DNA from 2 places in the Agrobacterium sp. 22-209-1 genome. Region 2 is predicted to be linked to the other one. Evidence: predicted binding sites of a transcription regulator. Region 2 holds the regulator's gene; the other holds the start of a gene.
What was found. The regulator LexA, encoded in region 2, represses DNA repair genes until DNA is damaged. The targets are predictions, from matches to a motif close to TGTTCNNNNTGTGTTCNG.

Region 1 (5,470 bases), 120 kb from region 2:
TCCTGTTTTTCCGGCAACAGCGCCAGAAACGCACCGAAATCATCCGCATCGAATTTCTTCGTGGGCGCAAACTGCCAGAGGATCGGGCCGAGGTGGGCGCCGAGTTCCGTCAACCCTTGAGTCAAAAACTTCGTCATGGATTCACCGGCCTCGGCCAGAACCCTGCGATTGGTGACGAAGCGGCTTGCCTTCAGCGAGAAGACGAAATCCTCCGGCACTTCGGAAGCCCATTTGGCGAAGGTCTCCGGCTTCTGGCTGCTGTAATAGGTGCCGTTCACCTCAATGGCCGTAAGCTGCCGGCTGGCGTGCTCCAGCTGGCGCTTCTTCGGCAATTTTTCGGGATAAAACGTGCCTTCCCAGGGCTCGAAGGTCCAGCCGCCGATACCGGTGCGAATCGTGCCTGATGTCGACATTTGTTATTCCTCCTCCGGCCTTCGGCCTTTCGTACCCTTGCGACGAAAGCTGCGGATTACTCCGCAGCCTCCCGTTTTCCGGCTGGCCGGCGCTCCAGAAGCTCCTTCAGGAAATGACCGGTATAGGAACGCTCGACCTTCACAATGTCCTCCGGCGTGCCGGTCGCCACCACTTCGCCGCCGCCCGTGCCGCCTTCAGGCCCGATATCGATGATCCAGTCCGCCGTCTTGATGACTTCGAGATTGTGCTCGATCACCACGACGGAATTGCCCTGTTCGACCAACGCATGCAGCATTTCCAGCAGCTTGTTGACATCGTGGAAATGCAGGCCGGTCGTCGGCTCGTCGAGAATATAGAGCGTGCGGCCCGTCGAGCGCTTTGACAGTTCCTTGGCGAGCTTGACGCGCTGCGCCTCGCCGCCGGAGAGCGTATTGGCCTGCTGGCCAACCTTGATGTAACCGAGGCCGACATCAAACAGCGATTGCAGCTTGTCGCGCACCGCCGGAACCGCCGCGAAGAACTCCACACCTTCCTCGACCGTCATATCCAGGACATCGGCGATGGATTTACCCTTGAAGGTGACATCCAGCGTCTCGCGATTGTAGCGCTTGCCGTGGCAGACATCGCAGGTGACGTAGACGTCGGGCAGGAAGTGCATCTCGATCTTGATGACGCCATCGCCCTGGCAGGCCTCGCATCGTCCGCCCTTGACGTTGAAGGAGAAGCGGCCGGGCGCATAACCGCGCGCTTTTGCTTCCGGCAGGCCGGCGAACCAGTCGCGGATCGGCGTGAAGGCGCCGGTATAGGTGGCCGGGTTGGAACGCGGTGTGCGCCCAATGGGCGACTGGTCGATATCGATCACCTTGTCGATGAATTCGAAACCGTCGATGCGGTCGTGTTCGGCCGGGATTTCGCGCGCACCCATCACCCGGCGCGCCGCCGATTTATAAAGCGTCTCGATCAGGAAGGTGGACTTGCCGCCGCCAGATACGCCGGTTACGGCGGTGAAGACGCCAAGCGGCACAGCTGCGGTGACATTCTTCAGATTGTTGCCGCGTGCACCGAACACCTTGATCTCGCGGCCCTTCTTGGGCTTGCGGCGCTCAGCCGGCACGGCAACGCCGAGTTCGCCGGAGAGATATTTGCCGGTCAGCGATTTTGGATTGGCCATCACCTCCTGCGGCGAACCTTCGGCAATGACCTGGCCGCCGTGGATACCGGCCGCCGGGCCAATGTCGACCACATAATCCGCCGTCAGAATGGCATCTTCGTCGTGTTCGACCACGATGACGGTATTGCCGATATCGCGCAGATGTTTCAGCGTATCGAGCAGGCGGGCATTGTCGCGCTGATGCAGTCCGATCGAGGGTTCGTCGAGAACATAGAGAACGCCTGTCAGGCCCGAGCCGATCTGCGAGGCCAGACGGATACGCTGGCTTTCACCGCCGGAAAGCGTGCCTGAATTGCGCGACAGGCTGAGATAATCCAGCCCGACATCGTTGAGGAAGCGCAGCCGTTCGCGGATTTCCTTGAGGATACGCACCGCGATTTCGTTCTGCTTGGCGTTGAGGTTTTCCGGCAGCACCTCAAACCAGTCGCGCGCCGTACGGATCGACATTTCGGTAACTTCACCGATGTGCAGCTTGTTGATCTTGACGGCGAGCGCTTCCGGCTTCAGGCGATAACCGGCGCAGGCCGGGCAGGGGGCCGCCGACATGTAACGTTCGATTTCTTCGCGCGCCCAGGCGCTGTCGGTCTCTTTCCAGCGACGTTCCAGATTGGGCACGATGCCTTCGAAATTCTTCACCGTCTTGTAGGAGCGGGCGCCGTCCTGATAGTTGAATTCGATCTTGTCATCGGTGCCCTGCAGGATGGCGTGCTGCGCTTCTTTCGACAGGTCCGACCATTTGCTCGACAGCTTGAAGCCGAAAGTCTTGCCGAGCGCTTCCAGTGTCTGGTTGTAATAGGGTGAGGAGGATTTGGCCCAGGGCGCTATCGCGCCGTCGCGCAGCGTACGGGCCGGCTCCGGTACGATGAGGTTTTCATCGACCTTCTGCTGCGAGCCGAGACCGTCGCAGCTGGGACAAGCGCCGAAGGGATTGTTGAAGGAGAACAGCCGCGGCTCGATTTCCGGAATGGTGAAACCGGAAACGGGGCAGGCGAATTTTTCCGAAAACAGCACCCGTTCATGGGTCTCGTTAAGCGACTTGTTGGCGGAGCCACCAGCGGCGGTTTCTTCCGGCGGCAGAGGTTTGTCGGCGAATTCGGCGATTGCCAGCCCGTCGGCGAGCTTGAGGCAGGTCTCGAGACTGTCGGCAAGGCGTGCGGCCATATCCGGGCGAACGACGGCGCGGTCGACCACCACGTCGATATCGTGCTTGTATTTCTTGTCGAGGGCAGGAACGTCTGCGATCTCGTAGAACTGGCCATCCACCTTGACGCGCTGGAAGCCCTTTTTCATCAGCTCGGCTAGTTCTTTCTTGTACTCGCCTTTGCGGCCGCGCACGATCGGCGCAAGAATATAAAGACGCGTGCCTTCCTCGAAAGCGAGGATGCGGTCGACCATCTGGCTGACCGTCTGGCTCTCGATCGGCAGGCCGGTCGCCGGCGAATAGGGCACACCGACGCGGGCGAACAGCAGGCGCATATAGTCATAGATTTCGGTGACCGTGCCGACCGTGGAACGCGGATTGCGCGACGTTGTCTTTTGCTCGATGGAGATTGCCGGCGACAGGCCGTCGATCTGGTCGACATCCGGCTTCTGCATCATTTCCAGGAACTGGCGCGCATAGGCCGAAAGGCTTTCGACATAACGGCGCTGGCCCTCGGCATAGATCGTATCGAAGGCAAGCGACGACTTGCCCGAACCGGAAAGGCCGGTCATGACGATCAGCTTGTTGCGCGGCAGGTCCAGATCGATGCCCTTGAGGTTGTGCTCGCGGGCGCCACGGATGGAAATCGTCTTCAGTTCACTCATGACAAGGCTCGGACAAAAATAACAGGCTTGATGGCAGCGCGTCCTTATGTAGTGACGCAGCCGGATGTGTCGAGGTCTATTCCCAATCGGTCGCAGCTTTTCGGAATGCTTGACTCGAAATCTGCGATTTAATAGAACAAAAAAGGAACGAATTGCAAGCGCGAATGTCTGCTCCCGCAGCTTAAGATTATTCTTTGTGGATAGTTCCCCGGCTGCGGTGCCCTTTGCGGGCGGCGGCAGCTATTGTGTGGCGAATTTTTTGAAATGCAATTGCCGGTCATGATGGCCGGCGGACAGGATGACGAGATGGCTGGTAGCGTAAACAAGGTAATTCTGATCGGAAACGTGGGCGCCGATCCCGAAATCCGCCGGACGCAGGATGGCCGCCCCATCGCCAATCTGCGCATTGCCACTTCGGAGACTTGGCGGGACCGTAACAGCGGCGAGCGCCGCGAGAAGACCGAATGGCACACCGTCGTCGTCTTCAACGAAGGCCTTTGCAAGGTGGTCGAGCAATATGTCAAGAAGGGCGCCAAGCTCTATATTGAAGGCCAGTTGCAGACGCGCAAATGGCAGGACCAGACCGGTAACGACCGTTACTCCACCGAAATCGTGCTTCAGGGCTTCAACTCTACTCTGACCATGCTTGACGGTCGCGGCGAAGGCGGCGGCCGTAGCGGCGGTGGAGATTTTGGCGGCGGCAACGATTATGGCAGTGGCGGCGGCTCCAGCTATGGCGGCGGTTACGACCAGCAGTCCTCGTCGCGCGGCGGCTCTTCCCGTAGCGGCGGCGGCCAGCCTTCCGGTGGATTCTCCAACGATATGGATGACGATATCCCGTTCTGAGTGGAAGCTCGCAGATTGTGGAAGGCGGGCGTAGCAAGGCTGCTGCCCGCCTTTAATTTTAGATCGGCTCAGGCCGCCACCTTGTCCGCCAGCATCGCAACCATGACATCCGATTGCGACACGATGCCCACCATCTTTCCCTTGGCGTCGATAACCGGCAGGTAATGTAGACCTTCCTCCGCAAAACGGATGATGGCCTCCTCGATCGAGGTTTCAGGCTGCACGGTTTTTACCGGGGAGGTCATGATGTCCTTGACGGTATCGTTGGGGGCGCTTGCGCCTGATAGAATCCGGCGCAGCCGCTGCAGGAAGCCGATGGAGGGGCGACCGTTTCTCCAGCTTGCCTTCTCCAGGAAATCGGTCTGGGTAACGATGCCGAGGATTTCGGCCTTATCATTGGTGACGGGCAGTGCCTTGAAATGGTGGCTGCGCATCAACGCATGGGCGTGGCGCAGGCTGTCATCGGGGGCGACACCGATCACATCCCGCGACATGACACTGGCGCAATCGAGATGCAGCGCGCGGCGGCGGTAAGAGCGCAGTTCGGTCTTGCGCAGGATGGCTTCGAGCTCGTCCCGGTCAATATCGAGAAACTCGTCATATTCCTTCAGCACCTCATCGAGATCGCTGGAGGAAAAGCCGATTTTCTGGAGAGGGGTGGGATCGGTGGTCCCATGGGCGGCCTTTCCAGACTTCAGGCCGTGGGGATAAGTGCGGCCGGTGGCATTGTTATAGACGAGCGCGAGTGCCAGAAGGATCAGTGAGTTTCCGGCGACCGGCCAGAGCAGGAAGTCATAACCGAGGCTGTGTACGGCGGGGCCGCCGAGAACGGCCGTCAACGCGACGGCACCGCTTGGCGGATGCAGGCAGCGCAGCGCCATCATGGCGGCAATGGCAAGGCTGACGGCGAGCGCGCTGGCGAGGAATGGATCCGGCACCAGTAGCGCTGCGGTTACACCCACGAAAGCCGATACGAGATTGCCGCACAGGATCGACCAGGGTTGCGCCAGCGGGCTGGAGGGCACGGCGAATAAAAGCACGGCCGAGGCGCCCATCGGTGCGATCATGGCGGGCAGGGTGGGATCGAAACGCAGAGCCAAACTGCCGAGAAGCCCAGTCAGCAGAATGCCTAAAAAGGCGCCGCTTGCGGAGCGCAGCCTTTCCCTGTTGCTGACGGGGGCGGCATCCGGGATGAGGCGGCGCAGCGTGGAGCGCATGAGAACAACTTTCGAG
Region 2 (5,470 bases):
TATGGACTTTTCGCCAATCTGGCAGCCATGCCGCTGATGTCGCTGATCGTCATGCCCTTCGGCCTCATCGCCATGCTGTTGATGCCCTTCGGGCTCGATGCGCCGTTCCTGAAGGTCATGGGTTACGGCATGGCGCTTGTCATCGAGGTTGCGGACGAGGTCGCGTCCTGGGGCGGCAGCGCGGCGACCGGGAGACCGCATGGCGCTTTCATCGGCATTGCCTCTGTGGGTTTTCTGCTGCTGGCATTGCTGCGCACCCGTTTGGCGCTACTCGGCTTGCCCACTCTGATATTGGCCTTCGGCCTCTCTGGAGCCGTCGCCCAACGCGGTCTGCCTGATCTGCTTGTCCATGAGGAAGGCAAGCTGGTGGCGCTTCTGGACGAGGGCAGGGTCTACACCACAAAAACGCGGCCGCAGGGCTTCATCTATGAGCAATGGCAGAGGGCGCTGCTGTTGCCTGAAAAACCGCTCCCACCGGTCTTTCTCAAGACGGGGGCTCCGACAACAACCGTTGCTCTCACCACAAAATCCAAGCTTGCGCCGGAGGACATGAAGGTCGTGGCCCGAGAGATGATAACGACGCTGAGAGATGCCGCGCCCGGTGTCTTCACCTGCAGGACAGGCATCTGGTGTGCGGCGCGCGCGAAAAGCGGCGAGTTTATCATCGTGCTGGAAGACGGTCGGTTTGCCGGGAAAGCCTGTGACATCGCCGATATCGTCATCGTCTCCCGCAGAACCTCGTTTACGCAATGCCGCTCGGGTGCCCTACTGCTCAATCGCGACATATTAAGGCGCATCGACTCGGTAGAGATAAATTTCGCCGGCAGCGATCAGGCGGGGGTGGTGGGGCGGATGCGCGCTGCAACCGCCAGCACCAACAGGCCGTGGAGCGAACATCGCTTCTACGACTGGAAAAGCGGGCGCTTTGACCGTGATGTGCCTGAAGCCGTCACCCGGTTGCTGACGGCATCGCAGTGAGTGCTGCCAGCATGATTTGTCAGGCCGTGGCGCGCAAATCCGCGGTCAATTCGCCAATGCTGCCGATCTCTTCTTCATGCGGCAGATCGCGCCAGATTTCCTTCAGTCCGGCCTCATACCATTCGCGCATGGCGGGCAGGGAGAGCAGCCTGTCACAATAGGCCTTCGCCGCTGGCGAAAGATCGGCGCCATAGGTCTGGAAACGGAACGCCACCGGGCAGAAGAAGGCGTCGACCGCCGTGAATTTCTGACCGGCGAGAAACGGTCCGCCGAATTTTGCGAGGCCTTCGCTCCACAGCGCATCAATGCGTTTTATGTCGGCGGCAAGCCCGGCATCGCCGCCCTTCGGTTTTACGCGGATACCGACCGACATTGGATAGAGATTGCGCAGCGAAGAGAAGCCCGCATGCATTTCACTTGCCGCCGAGCGTGACCAGGCCCGTGCCTGCTTGTCACTTGCCCAGACACCCTGATGTCTCTCGGCCAGATATTCGGCAATCGACAGCGATTCCCAAACCGTCACGCCCTCATCAACAAGGCACGGCACCTTGCCCGTCGGCGAAAAGCTGGAGAAGGCAACACCTTCGCCAAAGGGAACGAGTTTTTCATTAAAGGCGATGCCGAGCGTGCGCATCAAAACCCAGGGCCGCAGCGACCATGAGGAATAGTTCTTGTTGGCAATATAAAGATCGTACATGGCGTTTTTCCCCAGATAGGATGCGCATTTCTATATCTGCGAATGGTCTTGGAATATCGCAAAGAATCCATGGCTCCCATAACGCCAATTGATGGATGGGCCGTCGTGCACAACCGCATTTTCGCAACGACGAGCGCGTTTGCCATTTAAAAAAGAAAAGGCGCATCAATTCAACGAAATGACGCGCCCTTCATCTTGCAGGCCAGATATGCCGCCGTTCAACCGTTTCGGCTTATCCAAACCGGCGGCGGCATCAATGATATCTGCGGATCAACCCAACCAGCTTGCCCTGTATCTTCACCCGATCAGGCCCGAAAATGCGGGTCTCATAGGCCGGGTTCGCAGCTTCCAGCGCGATGGAGGCTCCCTTGCGGCGGAAACGCTTCAGGGTCGCTTCTTCATCATCCACCAGCGCGACGATGATATCACCCGGATTGGCCGTATTGCCGTTGCGGATGATAACGGTATCGCCATCAAAAATGCCGGCCTCGATCATCGAATCGCCTTTGACCTCAAGCGCGTAATGTTCGCCCGAACCCAGCATATCCACTGGTACGGCCACATCATGGGTGTTGTTCTGGATGGCGGAAATCGGCACACCGGCGGCGATGCGGCCCATGACCGGCACGGTGACGGCACCGCCGAGATCATTGGCAGGCGCCTTGGGGGTCGCGGCCGGCTCCGGCGCCTTCGGCTTGCCCAGGCTGCCTTCGATGACGCTCGGTGAGAAACCACGCTGCGGCCTTGCGCCCGGCGTATAGGCCTCAGGTAATTTTATCACTTCCAGCGCTCGCGCCCTGTTGGGTAGCCGGCGAATAAACCCGCGCTCTTCGAGTGCGGTAATCAGCCGGTGAATGCCGGATTTGGAAGCAAGATCGAGTGCGTCCTTCATTTCATCGAAGGAGGGCGGCACGCCGGACTCTTTCATTCTTTCATGAATGAAGAGAAGCAATTCCTGCTGTTTGCGCGTGAGCATGAGGAAAACACCCTTGAGAATCGTCGTTGAAGTCGCGAAACAAATACAGAACGAACACTATATGTTCCATATGTGTTCCGCAATCCCCTAAAATTTCGTGAAGGGTGCATCTCAGATGGTGATTTGATATTCGAAAGCCTGAACTGCCGAGAGCCGGTAGGGTTGGTGACTATTTTGATAATCGGAGGAACTGCCGTCTGAAGTGGGCAATTGAAGGCAGCTCTGTGTTTCAGGCATCCGGTACGACGATCCGTCCGTCTAAGACGGCAAATCGCTCATATCCGTTACGAGGATTTTCTTAGAGGGCGTGTTCGCCCGGTCCGAGATAGCTCGCCATCAGTGCCGGATCGACGGCGAGTTCGGCGGCCGGGCCTGAGCGGCGGACCTCGCCGAGTTCGACGAGGTAGGCCTCGTCGGCGATTTCAAGCGCGGCGCGGGCGTTCTGTTCGACCAGCAGGATGGAGACACCGGTACGACGCAGTTCGGCAACGATGCGCAGGATTTCGGCGACGATCAACGGCGCAAGCCCGAGACTAGGCTCATCCAGCAGCAAAAGCCTCGGCCGGCTCATTAGTGCCCGGGCGAGCGCCAGCATCTGCCTTTCGCCGCCGGAAAGCGTTCCGGCAAGCTGCTTGCTGCGCTCGCGAAGGCGTGGAAAGAGTGCGTGTATTTCCTCACGGGTTTCGTTGCGCTCCTGGCGTGAGCGCAGGAATCCGCCGAGCTCGATATTATCCTCGACGGTCATCGACCCGAACAATTCGCGCCTTTCCGGCACGAGGCAAAGGCCAGCGGCAACCCGGGCCTCGATGGTATCGGGCACTGGCGCGCCGTCGTAAAGAATGGTCCCGCGCGAAGGCACGACGCCCATGATGGCGTTGAGCAGCGTGGTCTTGCCCGCCCCGTTTGCTCCGATGACCGTGACGATGCTGCCGGATGTCATGGAAAGCGAGATGCCATGCACCACCTCCGCCCGGCCATAGGCAACGTGGATGTCTTTGATGTCGAGTAGATGTCCGCTCACGCTGCACCCCCAAGATAAGCCGCGATCACGGCTGGATGTTGCCTGATTTCAGCCGGCTTGCCTTCGGCGATCAGGGTGCCGAAATCGAGGACGACGATGTGATCGACCAGCCCCATGACGAAACCCATGTCATGCTCGACGAGCAGCACGCTCACGCCCTCGGCCCGCAGTTTTTTCAGCAGTGTGGCGAGCTCCTGCTTTTCGCCGTGGCGCAGACCGGCCGCCGGTTCGTCGAGCAGCAGAAGCGTCGGGTTGAGGCAGAGCGCGCGAGCAATTTCCAGAATTCGGATCTGCCCGAGAGCGAGGTCGCCGGCGGGACGGTCGCGATGAGCACCGAGACCGACGCGATCGAGCTGATGGGCGGCTTCGGCAAGCAGCGCCTGCTCCTGTTTTCGCTCCAGCCGTAAGAAGCTCCGGAAAACGCCGGCATTGCCACGCAGATGCGCGCCGAGAGCGACATTTTCGAGCACCGACATGGTTGGAAGGACCTTGGCATGCTGAAAGGTTCTGGCGATGCCGCGTTTGGCGATCAGCCGGGGATTGAGGCCTGAAAGCTTCTGTCCCTGATAGGTGACGTTGCCGCCGGAAAGGCCGAGGATGCCGGTGATGAGATTGAAAGTCGTGCTCTTGCCGGCGCCGTTCGGGCCGATCAGGCCGACGATCTGCCCGGCCTTGATATCGAAGCTGACATCGTTGACCGCCGTCAGTCCGCCAAATGTCTTCCGCACCCGATCGACCCCGACCAGCGGACTGCCGGGCGCAGGCATGTCCCGCGATTCAAGACTGGCGCCGTCGCGGCGGATGGCGCGCGGCGGCCGGGCCGGCAGGTATTTTTCCAGAAGTGGCCAAAGACCGTCGCGCGAGAGCTGTAGGATCAGGACGAGCAGCACGCCGAACACGATCATTTCTACATTCACCGAGGTGCCGACAAGGCCGGGCAGGACCCGTTGCAGCACCTCTTTTAACACCAGCACCACGGCTGCGCCGAAGATGGCGCCCACAACCCGGCCCGAACCACCGACGACGGCCATCAGCATATAGGTGATGCCCATGTCGAGCCCGAAAGGCGTCGGGTTTATCGACCGCTGCATATGGGCGTAAAGCCAGCCGGACAGCGCTGCTACAACGGCTGCGAAGACGAAGACGGTCAGTTTGGCCCGCTCGATATTCACGCCGAACGCCTCCGCTGCCTGCGAGCCGCCACGCAGGGCGCGAATGCCGCGCCCGACACGGCTGTCGAGCAGGTTCTGCGCGCCGATCGCCACGGCAACGACGAATATCCAGATCACGTAATAGATCGAGCTGCTGCTCATCAGCGGTTCGTTGCCGACCGAGAGTGGTGGAATGCCGGAGATCCCGTCATACCGGCCGAGGAGTTCGATGCGACCGAAAAGGTAATAGATCGCAAGCCCCCAGGCGATGGTGCCGAGCGGCAGGTAATGTCCGGAAAGCCTGACTGTCATCAGCCCTAGCGGCAGGGCCACGATGACGCCGACAACGAGAGACACCGGTAGCGTGAGCCAGGGTGAAAAGCCGTAGGCCGTGGTCAGAACCGCCGTCGTATAGGCGCCGAAACCGCAAAAGGCCGCCTGACCGAAGGAGGTCATGCCACCAACGCCGGTCAACAGCACGAGCCCGATGGCGACCAGAGATGCAAGCCCGATATTGTTGGCGAGCGTCACCCAGAATGGTGGAACCGGCAGCAGCGGGAAGGCGGCGACGAGAAGAAGCGCGGCAATGGCGGGATAGAGGTGTCTGCCGAGGGTCATATCACTCTTCCTCATGATGGCTGGCGCCG

Region 1: a site for LexA is predicted at 3,524-3,541, ahead of uvrA (excinuclease ABC subunit UvrA). Genes of this name have one in related genera too.

The regions. Positions count from the first base shown of each region.
Region 1 covers NZ_JBNWCH010000004.1:294,579-300,048, reverse strand. The annotation lists gene ACQZ48_RS12555 (DUF72 domain-containing protein) at 1-413, opposite strand, end outside; gene uvrA (excinuclease ABC subunit UvrA) at 470-3,391, opposite strand; gene ACQZ48_RS12545 (single-stranded DNA-binding protein) at 3,656-4,237, shown strand; gene ACQZ48_RS12540 (HPP family protein) at 4,306-5,454, opposite strand.
Region 2 covers NZ_JBNWCH010000004.1:170,829-176,298, forward strand. The annotation lists gene ACQZ48_RS11970 (ComEC/Rec2 family competence protein) at 1-978, shown strand, start outside; gene ACQZ48_RS11975 (glutathione S-transferase family protein) at 998-1,675, opposite strand; gene lexA (transcriptional repressor LexA) at 1,929-2,651, opposite strand; gene ACQZ48_RS11985 (ABC transporter ATP-binding protein) at 2,950-3,672, opposite strand; gene ACQZ48_RS11990 (branched-chain amino acid ABC transporter ATP-binding protein/permease) at 3,669-5,441, opposite strand; gene ACQZ48_RS11995 (branched-chain amino acid ABC transporter permease) at 5,443-5,470, opposite strand, start outside.